2 regions of the Dyadobacter sp. CY351 genome follow, and region 2 is predicted to be linked to the other one. Evidence: riboswitches for the same ligand, from Rfam matches in the RefSeq annotation. Region 2 holds a riboswitch; the other holds the start of a gene.
The links. Region 2 has a riboswitch for cobalamin ahead of L0660_RS21425 (TonB-dependent siderophore receptor). Riboswitches for the same ligand answer to the same signal wherever they lie in the genome.
Positions count from the first base shown of each region.

Region 1: linked by a shared signal. The riboswitch ahead of metE (5-methyltetrahydropteroyltriglutamate--homocysteine S-methyltransferase) and the one ahead of L0660_RS21425 (TonB-dependent siderophore receptor) in region 2 are both predicted to bind cobalamin.

Region 1 covers NZ_JAKFFU010000006.1:117,765-125,438, forward strand. The annotation lists gene L0660_RS12995 (PKD domain-containing protein) at 1-276, opposite strand, end outside; gene L0660_RS13000 (hypothetical protein) at 490-1,830, opposite strand; gene L0660_RS13005 (TonB-dependent receptor plug domain-containing protein) at 1,844-4,315, opposite strand; cobalamin riboswitch at 4,725-4,867, shown strand; gene metE (5-methyltetrahydropteroyltriglutamate--homocysteine S-methyltransferase) at 4,906-7,206, shown strand; gene L0660_RS13015 (methylenetetrahydrofolate reductase) at 7,308-7,674, shown strand, end outside.
Region 2 covers NZ_JAKFFU010000012.1:186,098-193,771, forward strand. The annotation lists gene L0660_RS21415 (M48 family metallopeptidase) at 1-9, shown strand, start outside; gene L0660_RS21420 (YncE family protein) at 85-1,167, opposite strand; gene L0660_RS21425 (TonB-dependent siderophore receptor) at 1,219-3,111, opposite strand; cobalamin riboswitch at 3,188-3,389, opposite strand; gene L0660_RS21430 (DMT family transporter) at 3,473-4,426, shown strand; gene L0660_RS21435 (DUF255 domain-containing protein) at 4,479-5,036, shown strand; gene prfA (peptide chain release factor 1) at 5,091-6,164, opposite strand; gene L0660_RS21445 (hypothetical protein) at 6,304-6,885, shown strand; gene L0660_RS21450 (hypothetical protein) at 6,945-7,529, shown strand; gene L0660_RS21455 (GH3 auxin-responsive promoter family protein) at 7,520-7,674, opposite strand, start outside.

The sequences.
Region 1 (7,674 bases), on a different contig from region 2:
TCCGCCACCATTTTTAGCTATCAGTCTCACATTGAAATTACCACCAATCTTGAAATCATGCGTGATCTCGGCATCACCGCTGGTCACAATGGTAGAGGAGTCCCCAAAATCCCATTCATAGGAACTGGCATTCCGCGAAGTATTCTTAAAAGTCACAGGCACGCCAGCCTTTATCGTCCCCGTTGGCACTTCGAAATCTGCTTCCGGGAACTCGATTTCTTTATGACAAGAGAAAACAAGTGTTAAAAAAACCAATGAAATAAGTGCCTTTACCATTTGAGTAATTTTTTTCCTTACGCACAAAGTGTCTTCGAAAACCAGACTTTTGCTAATAAAGATAAAATTGCCCGCATGGAGCGGCAATACGTCATTTGACGTATTTTAGGTAGTGGATGTTCATACTAAGTTTTAGGAATGCCCTTTGCGGTATGGTTCGGAGGGGGGGAAGCGGCTACTGATCACTGCCAACAATGATCAGTAGCCTGCCAACTAGTAAGAACCCAGATAGCTCGATCCTGACTGACCGGTTAATGCAGCTCCCTTGATGACTTCTTTGGTTTTCCAGTTGATCACGTGCAATTTGCCCGCTTCGCCGGTTGGTGTCAGTGGAACATATACAAAATCTCCGCTCACCGCAATATTCTGATACTGGCCAAAATCCAACCCAGCTTCGTATTCGTTGCTGATTTTGGTTGCCGTTTTTGCATTCAGGTCAATTAACGCGATGTAACCGCCTTCTCCGGCAATGTTATACAAGATAATGCCGATTCCGTCCTTAATGTATCTCCAAGCCTGGATACGCGTGTCTTTAAGGCTCAAAGCAGCATCCAGGTCAAAATGATAGCCATTATCATAATCACTGTTGCTTTTATTGATGCGTAAAATGTCCTTTCCGCCCGTAGCTGTGGCCTGATAAATATTGCCATCATTTCCCACATACTGCGTCATGGTGCGGTAGGAGTGGTTGTTGGTTTTAGAAAGGGTGGAATAGATCAGTTTTGGGTTTTGTAAAGAAGGATAATCCACCACCAGCGTGGTTGTTCCAAGTGTGCGGTTAGCAGCATCGTTGGCCCACACCGGCTCACCGGCAGTGTTGTAAGACAATTTTTTCGGGTCAATTTTGCTTACGTTACAGCCGATGAATATCTTGGTTTTGTCATCATTCAAAACGGGAACATCAATGCGTCCCACTGCGTAGCCCTGTGCTTCCAGCTCAGCCGGGAAAGGGAAATCGAATTCGGTGGAGTTGGGTACTCTGGCTTCTTTCAGGTCAATGACAGCGATCCTTACTTTACCCCGGGTGTACTTGAAAACGTGGTTTGGCGCAGCGCCTTCCGTTATGGTCTTGCTTCCGGTTAAATGTACGCCGATCCCGATATCCTCAGCCGCTTTTGTCCAGCGGGGAGAAGTGCCTACGATATCCGACAAGTCCAGTTCGTTGCCTGTATCCTGGTAATCTTTGGCGCCTTTTACCAAATATTTGTTGAATACACCGCCATCTTCACCCGTATACTGAATGTTATAGAGCTCCGTTCCATCCTCAGAAGCTTGCACGCGGGCTGTGCGCGCAGAGCGGAGGCCAAAGCCGTTTTTGTATATATCAACTGAAAAGTTTGGGTCGATAGCCTGCGCATGCGTGATGGCGTAAGCCATTGTGCCGCCGTTACCTGCTGTTCCCTCAGCATCAGGGATCGATGCAGTCAATGAGATAAATTCCCTTTCGCTCACAGGCGTTTGGCCACCACCGTCAGGATCGGTCACATCATCTTTGCAACCGGCAAACGTCATTGCCAAACCCAGGATCACCGCGCTTATCAGATTCTTTTTCATCTTAAATTAATTATTATAAAAATTTACTAATTGTGTAATTCAACTTAACTGAGATACTCCTGCCAGGCTTTTGCACACCGAAGTTGTCATACATCTCTGCATTCAGCATGTTTTTGAGATCGAAGCTGGCGACCATCTTACCATTCGGGAACCGGTAGCTGGCTCCGAAATCGTGATAGAACTGGGTAGGCGTGGTAAACCATTCAGATTCCATCCATACGGTCCCGAAAGCGCCGACAAAGCCTGTATTGTAATAAAAATTGAGAATCGAATTTTTCTGGAACTTGTCATTAAGCCGATACTGAACGCTGCCATTCATGGTAAAAAACGGCTCGTTGGGAAGCTGCAAATTGTACAGATCGTGCGGATTGCCCTTTTGGTCAAATTTCTGTTTGAATAAAGTGTTGAATTTGGAGAAGTTGAAGAGTGCATTCAGGCGGTTGTCATATACATAAATCACCTCTCCTTCAAAGCCCCTGGATTGCGTGCGTCCTAGGTTGATATATTTGGTAACCTGAATATCCGCATCGCTTTCCCGTCCCGGCACAATCGCATTTTCGACGGCCTGCTGGGTGATTTTATCAAAGCCATTCCGCCAGAATGCGCTCGCATAGAGCGTCAGTTTGTGTTTGCCGGCCTGGATAGGGCCGTGGCGGAAACCCAGATTGTAATTCACATTCTTTTCAGGGATCAGACCCGGATTTTCCAGAATGTTGTTTTCGGGATCGCCGTAAAGCTGGTTTTCGGTGGCTGTCACGTAGGCGTTTTGGGTGGAACCGATGATGTACATTTTGGAAAATACATTGTAGGAAACCGTAGCACCATATCCTTTGTTGTGGTTCACCGTTTTATTGCGCACCCTGTTGATGACATTTTCGCCGTCTTGTTCGATCAGTTCGGGCCGCGTTTGAATGGTTCGGTTGGAGGTATATTTTCCCAGCAGGTTCGTTTTGAGCTTGTCATTGAAGAACTGCGCTTCATAGTTTAAGGCAAGAATGTTGTTGACTACACTGCTTACAGTCACCATTTCCTTCCGCTCCGGATTCAGCAGGTCATTGTCATCCCTGTCGGTGGTTTCCAGCTTGTGATTAAGGGAAATTCTGTGACCCGGAAAAACAGTGTATCCCAGATTAGAGCGCATATTGGTGATCTGCCGGTTTACTTCCACAATGCTCTTGGCACCTTGCTGGCCCATTCCCGGAGTGGGCGGCACGGGAACAACTTCCCCGTTTCGGATGAGCATTCTGGGCTTTCCGTCCCAGTTGTAAACCTGGCCAACTGTATCCTGAACATATGTGCTCCTGTAACTGCGGACCGCATTCACATTCAGCGCCAATCCTTTGGCCAGGAAATTGTTCTTATTATAATTCAGGCTGACCACATGCGCCTGATATTCACCAAACCTGCCCACGTAAGGCCTTGCCATGGTGGTGCCGTGCGGGATTTCGCTGTAAGTGTCTGAAATATTGTAACCTATGAAAAACTGGTCCGCCCATTTCACATTCGTAAATCCGACTTCAAACCTGCCGCCGATTGACTTATAAGTATCATTGAATCTTTTGGCCCTGTAATACCGCTCCAATGTTCGGTCGGGATGCACAAATTTTGAAAACTTGCCCCAGGTGGTGTAGCTGTTGTCGGTGTAGGTGTAAAAGCCTGATGCCCTGGTGGTAAAACCTGTTTGCTTGTTGCGGTAAATTCCGGAAAGATCGGCCTGAAATGTGTTGAAAGATCCGTAGGCAACCGCAGCTGTAATGTTGTTTTGGGAAGCGTCTTTTTTCAAAACAACATTGATGGCCCCGCCTACATAATCGCCTGTCAAATGCGAGGGCAACACACCCTTGTAAACCTCAATGCGTTCGATCATTGCGGGTGGAATGTTGTTCAGATTGAAAGAAGACCCATAAGTTGAAATCTCAATGCCATCCAGGAAAATCCCAACCGCACTGCCTGACATGCCATTCAGGTTATACTCCACCCGTGATCCGATCCCACCGTTTTGACGGACGCGGACGCCTACGGCCCGGTCCAGCAGTTCATTGGTGGTTAAGTTGCGGAGCGAAGCTTCTTTTGTTTCAATGATTGCGACTGCAAATCCCTGCGTTTCAAGCTGTTTCTTTTCCGTTTTCTGAACAATCTGCACTTCGTTGAGATCCTGGGCGGTTTTAGCTACAACCGCGTTAAACTCGTGCGTGGGTTTGTGAACGTGTATCCTGGAAGTTTTAGATTTGATTTCAACAGACGTAATCATAATTTCCTGATGGCCGTAGGGCACATCTTTCAATGTGTAGGTGCCATCGGTTTCAGAGAAAGTGGCGATGCTGGTCCCATTAACCCTTATGGTTACAAAGCTGACCACCGAACCCTTATCGTCGCTGATTTTTCCTTTGATTACTGCCGTTTTCAGGGCAGATGTCTGTGCAAAAGTATGAAGATGAAAAAGGGTAACAATTGCTGTAATGAGTAGAGAAGGCTTCAATAACATTCGATGATTTTTCTTAATTAAATGCCCTTACAGTTGCCACTGCCGGGTTTTCAAGAATAGGTGTGAGGCAAGTCTTATTTAGACTAAGTCTAGTGAGTGCAAATATAGGCCCCGATATTTTGAATAGCAAGACAAAAAAGACAAATGTTACCTGGGGTAACAACAATTACGTGTCACTACAAAATGCCGTCAATCCCACAGGCCGCTTCTCAACTTCCATCATCCGTAGAATTTTATCTGTTAAGACCGAGATTTTAATGTTGAAAAAGATAGAAAAGCAGTGTTATTGACTATTGAATAGTGATAATATCTAAAAATATGGCAATGTGTAGAGATTAAATGCTTCTTACATAGCTTTGCGTAGATATTTAATCCTTTGCCGGATACAAAATATCGCAATCGTTCTTTACCATAACAACTGGAAACAGGTTTTCGACGAAGGTCGGATTAATAGGGAATCGTGTGGAATTCACGAGCTGTCGCGCAACTGTGAGTAGCCGCCGTAGAGGGCAGGTTACAAGTCAGGTTACTGACTGTTACCAATGTTAAGCAAAGCGCTTGTAACAATTTTTATTTAAACAAACGACAAAATGCTAACACAAAACCTTGGCTACCCGCGGATTGGTGGACAAAGACAACTCAAAAAAGCCTGTGAACAATTCTGGGCAGGTAAGATCGATCTGACTGAGCTTTACAATGTGGCTCAAAAGATCAAAGAAGAGAACTGGCAGACTCAGCTGGAAGCGGGCATCGACCTGATCCCTTGCAATGATTTCAGTTTCTATGACCAGACATTGGATACAAGCCTTTTACTGGGCGTCGTTCCGCAGCGTTATGAAGCTGTGCGCTCGCAGGCAACGGACAATGGAGAGCTGGATTTGTATTTTGCGATGGCGCGCGGATACCAAAAGAATGGTCTGGATATTACAGCCATGGAAATGACCAAATGGCTGGACACGAACTACCATTACATTGTGCCCGAATTCAAAGCCGATCAGCAATTCCGCATCAACAACGAAAATATTTTCAACGAATATAACCAAGCCAAAGCGCTGCTGGGAGCAAAAGCCAAGCCGGTCATCATCGGGCCGGTAAGCTATCTTTTGTTGGGTAAAGAAAAAGAGGCAGGATTCGAGCGCATTGAGCTTATCAGCAGCCTGGTTCCGGTTTACATTGAGATCATTAACCGTCTGGGCCAATCGGGTGCAACATGGTTTCAGCTCGACGAGCCTTGCCTGGCACTTGATCTTACCAAAAAGGAAAAGGAAGCATTTGAATTTGCCTACAAAACCATCGCCCAGCAGGTTAGCGGCGTAAAAATCTTGGTGGCTACCTATTTTGAAGCATTACTGGATAATACGGGCCTGGCCGTTGGCCTGCCGGTTGATGCATTGCATGTGGATCTGGTAAGGGCTCCCGAGCAGTTGGACGAAGTGCTTTCGCTTATTCCGGACCGCTTGATTTTATCCGTGGGCGTAGTGGACGGGCGTAACGTCTGGAAAAATGACTATGAAAAATCTTTGCAGCTGATCAATCTGGCCGTCGGTAAGTTGGGAGCAGATCGTGTTATCATTACACCGTCCTGCTCACTGCTGCACAGCCCGATCGATCTGGAACTGGAAACGGCCATTGATCCGGAAATCAAAAACTGGATGGCTTTCGCCAGGCAAAAACTGGTTGAGATTAATGCGCTAAGCCAGATTGCTGATGGGAATACTGAACTGTTAGCAGAAAATAAGGCAGCGATCGCAAGCAGAAGATCGTCACAAAAAGTGCATAAGCAGGCCGTGAAGGACCGGGTGGCCGCTATCACGGATGCAGATGCAACGCGCAGCACAGCTTTTCCGGTACGCCAGCAAATCCAGCGCGAGCGCTTCAACTTGCCTGCATTCCCGACAACGACCATTGGCTCGTTCCCGCAAACAGACGATATCCGCCAGCTGCGCGCCAGGTTCAAAAAAGGCGATCTGACGCTCGAAGCATATGAAAATGCAATTGAACAAGCTACGATAGAAGCAATCCGCTGGCAGGAAGAAATCGGGTTAGATGTGCTGGTGCACGGTGAATTTGAGCGCAACGACATGGTCGAATACTTCGGCGAGCAGCTTGATGGGTTTTTATTTACAAAAAATGGTTGGGTTCAAAGCTATGGAAGCCGGTGTGTAAAGCCGCCGGTTATCTATGGCGACATCAGCCGTCCTGCTGATATGACGGTGCGGTGGAGCACATTTGCCGCTGCCCAAACCGACAAACCCATGAAAGGCATGTTGACCGGCCCGGTTACCATTTTGCAATGGTCGTTTGTACGCGATGACCAGCCGCGTGAGCAGACCAGCAACCAAATTGCGCTGGCCATTCACGATGAAGTGCTGGCATTGGAAAAAGCCGGAATCGGCATTATCCAGATCGACGAGGCCGCTATCCGCGAGGGTTTGCCGCTCCGCAAAGCCAAGCGCCCGCATTACCTGGCATGGGCTGTACGAGGATTCCGCATCACCGCCAGCGGCGTTCAGGACCGGACGCAGATCCATACGCACATGTGTTACAGTGAATTTAATGATATCATTGAACACATTGCCGCGATGGATGCCGATGTGATCACCATTGAAACATCCCGCTCGCAGATGGAGTTGTTGCAGGCATTCGCGCATTTCGAATATCCAAACGAAATCGGGCCGGGCGTTTACGACATTCATTCTCCGCGCGTGCCAACCACAGAAGAAATGAGCTCGCTGCTGGCCAAAGCAGCAGATCTGTTGCCGGCACAAAATCTTTGGGTTAACCCGGATTGCGGCTTGAAAACGCGTAAATGGCCTGAAACAAAAGCTGCTCTGGAAAATATGGTAGCTGCTGCCAGACAGGCGCGGGAGCAAATTGCAATAGAAGTGTAAATCAAAATCAGGAAGGGCGGGCATTCCATTACGGGCATTCCATCATATATTTGAACAAAAAAATTAAAAAGCAGCAAGGAGCCGTATTCAAACTACCATTTATGTTTTTAGAAAAGATCAAATCCAGACAGTCAGGTGTAATGCTTTACGGCATCACTCCTCCAAAGGCAGGCACAACCCCTGAGCGGGTTGCAGAAATCGCAGATAAAACAATTGCCCGCCTTTCGTCCCTGGATATCGATGCACTCGTCGTATATGACGTACAAGATGAATCTGCCAGGACGAATCAGGAAAGGCCGTTCCCATTTATCAACGCAATGGATCCCCTTGATTTTGCCTCTGAACATCTGGGTAGTTTGAATGTCCCTAAAATCATTTACCGGCCCGCAGGTAAATTTACCCCCGCCGAACTTACCGATTGGCTGGAAAAATTGCATCAACAGACGTTTTATCCCGTTTTTGTAGGCG
Region 2 (7,674 bases):
TTCAAATAGGTTTTCAATTTGATATACATAAAAAAAGTCTCCCGCGAAGGAGACTTTTTTCGTTTGTGATGAATATGCCTTCTGTTATTTGAAGAAGAAGCCTGTTGGCGCAACATTCACTTTTACTGAATCAACAAGTGATCCGTCTGCGCGGTAACGGAGCGCATAACCTGCCTGCGCGAACGAAGGCGTTACACCTGCATACAAAAGTCCCTGCGTAGGATCAACTGCCAAACCTGTGAAAATTCTTTTGATTAATGGCGTCGTAACATTCACCTGCGCGTCGCTGATGCCGAATTTATAAGTTCCTCCATGTTCGCCGGCAGCATCAAAGTATGACAGAACAAAGAAAACCGTTCTCTTATCCGGGCTGAAAGCAAAGTTGGATGCAGATTTGGTCGCATCGCTTCCCAATGATAACGTAGCGTCTGCATTGTAAGAATCAGGGTTCATTTTAATGACCTTAATGCCATCATTTACCCAAAGTTTTCCATCCGCATCAATCCCGATCGGGTTTGGTGCGTTTTCAAATGAAATTGATTTATCAATTGCGTTTGTGGTCGTATTGATCACCGTCAACGTTGTGCCGCCGCCATAGGAAACCGTTCCCACAAACAACTTGCCGTTATTCAAAACCAGATTTTCCGGCCCGCCTGATGTGATCTCGATTTGGTCAACCACTTTATTGGTAACCAAATCAACGACAGCTACATAACCGGTCGTGAATTTGAAATCGGCATTGGTCCCCCAGCAAGACACATATGCTTTGTTGTTGGTCCCAAAAACCACTTCCCGTGGATTCTCGATTTCCGGCGCGCCAATGGTCGCAATTCTCTGGAACGTGTTGCTGTTGACAATCTCAACCTTATCCTGGCCGGCAGACATATTGTCCACAAGGATGATCCCGGTTGCGTCCAGGGCCACATAATCCTGCACGCCGCCTTTCAATGTAGTCCCGTTTGCCGTGTTGAAAATGTCAATCTCCGCAGTGGTTTGTTCTCTCGTAAAGAACGAGATCGCTCCGTTATTTTGAGAGAAATTCCCTTCATTCACCACAAATACACCCTGGATATAATCACCCTTCGGAGCTGGGTCGCTTTGGTTACACGACCATGCGAAAAGAGACAAAGAGGTAAGAGATGCTAATCTGAATAACTGTTTTTTCATTTTTTGCTTTATTAGTTGTAAAGTTTTTGCCACATAACCTCTTGTAAGACATTACTTTGCGGAATGCGGCGGGTCATAAATTAAAATTAAACTTAATGCAAAGCTTCTGCCAGGCATTGCATTGTTTCTTACATTTAGATAAAACGTGTTTGCCAGATTATTGATCTGTCCCTGCAACCGCATTTTTATTTTATCCCAGACAAAAGTATGTTCTGCCAGCAAATTTGTGAGCGTATATCCTTCTAAAAATTGCGTATTATCAAATGTGCTAAAACGCTTGCTGATCGTCTGCGCCTGACCTGTGAGCCTCGTATTTTTATATTGGATAAATGCATTCAAATTTCCTGAATGCATCGGCACAAATACAAGCTGCTTGCCGATAATATCCGAGGAATAGGCATCATAAGCTTTTTCCTGAGCACTTTTATTTAGCGCATACCCTAGGTTGATGCCTGATTTCCAGTCATTTATCTGATGCCGCCACCCAGCCTGCGCTTCAATTCCACGCGCGAGCACTTGCTGCAAGTTTTCTACACGGTAACTTTGCGTAGGATTCCAATAAGTCCAGTCCTTAATGCGGTTGTGATATGCCGTCAGGGAAGCCGAAAATGTTTGGTTAGCATCGATAACAAAGTTTTGTTCGAGGCCAACTTCTTTGTTCCACCCGTTTTCCGGCCTGATATCCGGGTTTCCGAGTTCTTTCCAGAAGCGTTCATTCAATGTAGGCACGCGATAACTTCTTCCTATTGAGCCTCTTAATTTCAGATTATGGGCTTCTTTTTGGACTAAAAAATAGTCTGCTCCTAATGAAGGCGTGAATGGCGGATCAAATTTAGTTACAAATGCCTGCCTTAAATTCCCGGAAATGACCAGTCGGGCGGTGGCCTGCCAGCGCGTTAACAGAAAAATGTCACCTCTGTTTTCTGTCACCAATGCTTTATCATAGCCAGCGACCTGGGCGCGGTAATGTGCCCATTCGCCTCCTGCTTTAATTTGAATTGCATTGAATTGAAAATCGCGTTCGACACGGTTTGAAAACTTGTCTGTTACCGCATGGTCCAGCTGACTATAATCACCTTTGGCATAATCAATAATGTCTCTCACCCACGAAGTGCGGATTGTGAAGTCTTTAAATTGATAACGTAACATGGTCCTGTAAGCCTCCGTTAAGGTCAGTTCGCGGCCAGCTTTGTCTTCCGGTGTTAACGTGAGCCGGTTACGGGTTAGCCACACATGCGCCGAAATCTGATGATCATTTTTTGAGTTGAAAAACAAATCCTGCACCAGACCACGCTGGAAAGAAGTGGATGGCAAAACAGTGTATTGATTTCGCTCGGTGTATGGAAAATCGTTGTTCATACGGCCGTCATACACATTTGTCTTGCCTGAAAAGCTCCACTGATCACTGATCACCGCCGCATAGCGGGCTGTAACCTGGGTCTGGTGGTTGTTGAAACTTTCCTGCTGCCGGCCGATTGAAAGCTGCAAAGGCTGGGTCGATGGAGCGCTTCCCAGCAAAATACTTCCACCCACGGCATCACTGCCGACAATGCTGGCAGCAGAGCCATATTGGACAGAAAGCTGATCAAAACCGGTAACTGGGATGGTTGAATAATCTGTCTGGCCAAGGATAGGAGAATTAATGTTCAAACCATTCCATAACACAGCGGTATGGTTAGCCGACGTTCCGCGGAAAGAGGCCGTATTAAGCTGACCGGGGCCGTAATTTTTAAATGCAATCGGCGTGTAAAGTGAAAGCAGCTCGCTGATATTCTGGAAGCGGAAAAGATTCAGAGACGCCGAATCGAACTTTTGGATTTTGAGCCCGCTCATGAATTTTTCAGGAACAAAACCCTTTACGATAACAGGTTCCAAACGAATGCTATCCGACTGTGCAACGAGCATTTCCGGACGGAAAAGCCATGTGGCAATGGTCAAAGCCAAAAAAAACTTCCGGTCAATAATCACCTGGTGTCAAATATGTAGCGTTATCAGCTTTGTTTTTCCTCCGAAAACAAAATTTGATAGATCAACTTCTGGCAGGTCTCCTGGCTCGTCTTTTTGGTCCGTGGCCTTCCCGTTCGAGGAACAGTGGCATAGGGGATTGGATCAATATAAACAGACTCACAGTTGCGGGGACAGCTTCCGGTTCAACGGAATTCCCTATTAAGCCTTCATGCCGCATTGAAGCAGCTTTCGGCGCCAAAGGTGCAAAGGTAGTGAATTGGCGGGATTTCCGACGCGGTAACATATCCTTTATCTTCTGTATGATATGCTTTATCTTTGACCAAAATCCTGATCATTGTTGGCTGCTCCTGCTCAAAATCCGACTGCAACTTCTTCGCAAAAAGGCATTTATCTGATGCTCGGTGCTGCATTTTTCTTTTCCCTCACCTCCGCAATTTCCAAGTGGCTCGGCCGTGATTTCCACATTGTACAGCTTGTATTTTTCCGGAACATTGTTGGGGTTGTGTTTGTAGTCACCAGCATTTGGCGACGTCCTGTAAGGCAGCAGGGAGGCAAGCTGGGGCTGCTTATTTTCCGCGGCGTTGTGGGCACATTGTCGTTGTATATGCTTTTTTATGCGATACAAACGTTGGGGCTTGGCCGCGCCTCCACATACCAATACACTTATCCCATTTTCCTCGCATTGCTATCCTGGCTGCTGATCGGCGAAACGCTCAATTCCCGTGAGTGGGCAGCTATTTTTGTTGGCTTTACCGGCATCCTGTTCGTTTTCCGGCCCGACCTTTCCATTTCGCTGCGGGACAATGCCTTAGGGCTTGGCAATGCATTGTTAACAGCAATTTCTTATTTGTCAATCAGGCAGTTAGGTGTTGTTTATGACTCACGCGCGATCATTCTTTCTTTTATGTTGAGCGGCATTGTGATGCCCATTATTTCCATGCTCGTCGGGACTTACTATCCTATGGAAAATCTGGATTTCCTGATTGGCACATTCACCTGGCCAACTCACATTGCGCAATGGCTTGGCTTTCTGGCGCTCGGACTGACGGCGCTCATGGGTCAGAGAATGCTGACGCAATCCTTCACATTTGACAAAGCCGGGCGCGTTGCTGCCATTGGATATTCCAATATTCTGTTCTCAGTTCTGATCGGTTTTTTCATGGGAGAGGCCATTCCTTCATTCTCTATGTTCGCAGGCATGTTGCTGATCGTGGCGGGAGGGATTATGGTTTCGCTGGCAAAAAGAAAGCCCGCTATGGCAGCCGACCGAAATAATAAAGTCAGCCGTTAAGCACAATTATTCCACAGTGAAATTTGTTCAGTTATTGAAATCAAATGAAGTTATGAAAAGATCAGCTGCATCATTTTTTCTGTTTTTGGCCATTCTAACAGTGGCCTCGGGTTTCAGATCCGACAAGAACAGGCCTGCGGAAGGCATTCAATGGTTAACAATTGAAGAAGCCTACGCTAAAATTCAGCAAGAGCCCCGCAAGGTTTTGATCGATGTATATACTGATTGGTGCGGATGGTGCAAAGTGATGGACCGCGAAACATTCAAAAATAAAGCAGTTGTCGAATACGTCAACCGCAAATACTACGCCGTCAAGCTCGATGCAGAACAGAAAAAAGCCATCACATTAGGAGACAAAAAATTCGAATTTCTCTCCGAAGGCGGGCGCGGTGTACATCAACTCGCATTAGCTCTTACCAACAACCAACCCAGTTACCCAACCACCGTTTTCCTGGACGATGAATTCAACATGATCCAGCCCTTACCCGGCTACATGAAACCCAAAGAATTCCACCAGGTAATCACATTCATAGGAGAAGATTACCACAAAAAAGAAGCCTTCGATACTTATAAATCAAAGACTTATAATGAGTTGTTCGCGGGTAAGTAGGTTTCTATTTCCGCAGGACCAAAATCGCGGAGCGATGCCATATTGGTAGAAATTCTAAACCGTCTCTCCCTCCTGCATGCGCTCTGCGTTCTCTGCGATGCGTAGTCTTTCGATAAATTCTCCGATGTCACCTTCCATAACTGCCGGAAGATTGTAAACTGTGTAGCCAATGCGGTGATCGGTAATGCGGCTTTGCGGGTAGTTGTAGGTGCGGATCTTATCGGAGCGGTCGCCGCTTCCTACCATTGATTTTCTTTGCGAGCTGATGGCGTCGTTATGCTCTTTTAATTTGATCTCGTACAGCCTCGAACGCAAAACACTCAATGCGCGGTCCTTGTTTTTCAACTGTGAACGCTCATCCTGGCAGCTTACCACCAATCCGGATGGAATGTGTGTCAGACGAACCGCGGAATAAGTGGTGTTAACCGACTGTCCACCAGCACCTGACGATTGAAATGTATCTACGCGGACATCATTCATATTTATCTGAACATCCACTTCCTCTGCTTCTGGCAGCACAGCCACGGAGGCCGCTGATGTATGGATGCGACCCTGCGATTCAGTTTGCGGAACGCGCTGAACGCGGTGTACGCCCGATTCAAACTTCATTTTCCCGTAAACGTCCTCTCCTTCAACTTTACAGATAATCTCTTTATATCCGCCGTTGGTGCCTTCGGTAAAATCCATGATAGAAGAACGCCAGCCCATTTTTTCAAAAAATCGCTGATACATTCTGAACATATCGCCCGCAAATATCGCAGCTTCATCACCACCGGTTCCGCCGCGGACTTCGAGTATAATGTTGCGGCTATCATTAGGATCTTTTGGAATAAGCAGCTCTTTGATCGCCTGTTCGAGCTGCTCCAATTTTGGGGTCAGGTCGTCCAGTTCTTCTTTTGCCATTTCCCGAAGCTCTTCATCCTTTTCGGTCGAGATGAGTTCTTTGGTTCCGGCTATGTCTTTTTGCAATTTCAAATAAAGGGCATACTGCTCCACGATCTTTCCCAGATCCTTATATTCTTTGCTTATTTTGGAATAACGGGCAGAGTCCGAAACGATTTCCGGTTGTATAATTTGTTGCGAAACTTCTTCGAAACGTTCTTTTATGGCTTCTAATTTATCGATCATCTTTATTGAATATCTTTGGCACCACGCATTCGGGGCACAAAGATACGCATTTTAGATAAATGAAGGTTTTCTGAGATATCCGCGGGCTCGTGAATTAGATGCTTTGGAATACTGTTACCCATTTATAATGTGCATGGAAATGAAAAAAATACTGGTTGTTGCGGCGCTGATCATGTTTATGACGAGCTGCGATACGGGAAACCGCGTTGAGAATACGAAGGAGCTGTCTAACGAAATAAATGCGTCAAAAATAAAACGTGTGACCAACACGCAGCTTGTTTATTCGGCTGATGCCTGGGGTAAAAAAATCGCTAAGATCGCTGAAAAGGCGCTAGCCAACGAATTGGAAAAGCATCCGGAAAAAGCCGGAGAAATCTGCCAGAAATTAGCCGAAATTCCGGTGGTTGCCGCATTGCAGAAAGAATATGGTGTTAAGGTTGAGCTTCTGGATATGACTGACCTTAAAAATCCCGACCTCGCGCTGAAAGAGCGGGAATTGCTGGACGCATATCTTTACAGCGCCAAAAGCAAATCCGTCGCCAGCGATAATCTCCAGCAACTCAGCGACACATTACTGGTCTACAATGTGCCCGTCCCCGTAGAAAGCATCATCTGCAAATCATGCCTCCCAAAAGACGAAACACCATTCGCAGTATGGCGACTGTTGTTCAACAAAAAAGACATCATCAGAAAGCTGGATGCGAAACAGTTGAAGGATTGATTCTGTGTCCGGAATGCTTTTTTTAAGAATTAAAGTAAAAATTGCTGTTCCTTTTCCCAATGCAAGCTCCTATTAATAAGACGATTCCGAAAGTTATTGAGAATGAGGTTTTAAAGGCTTTGTCTTTTTATCCTGAGTTACGGGAGACGCGGATTGATTTTGTTTTCAAGCGCAACATTAAGCGATCCGTCATGCAGGCGCAACCCAAAATTGGGACGATGTTTGGGACAAAACGGGGCTATAACATTAACATTAGTGCCCTTTTCCGGTTAACTACTTCCGCGATCCCGATTCACCAGATCCCGCCGGACATTATGGTTGGCTGGATAGGCCACGAACTGGGTCATGTGATGGATTATGAAAACAGGGATGTTATAGGAATGATGCGGTTTGGGATCGGTTATTTATTTTCAACCAAATATATCCAGCAAGCCGAAAGAGTCGCCGACACCTATGCAGTGAATCATGGGCTAGGAAGCTATATCGTTAAGACAAAGCATTTTATACTCAATCACGCGAGTTTGTCGGAGAAATATAAAAGCAAAATCGCCCGGCTATATCTTTCACCGGACGACATTATGGAGCAAGTCAAAAAGCTGGAAGCCGCTCAGCTCGATGCACGAAAAAAGGAAGATCAAGAGTAATTCCTGACAAAGGACTCAAATTCAAGAAAATCTTCTTCCTTCATCACGCGTGGGATTTTTACCTGCCCACCGAGTTTTTTAGTCTCTTCGCTCCATTTATAGAAAATCTCTTCCGGGATCAGTTCCGTTTCGATCCCCTTCAAAG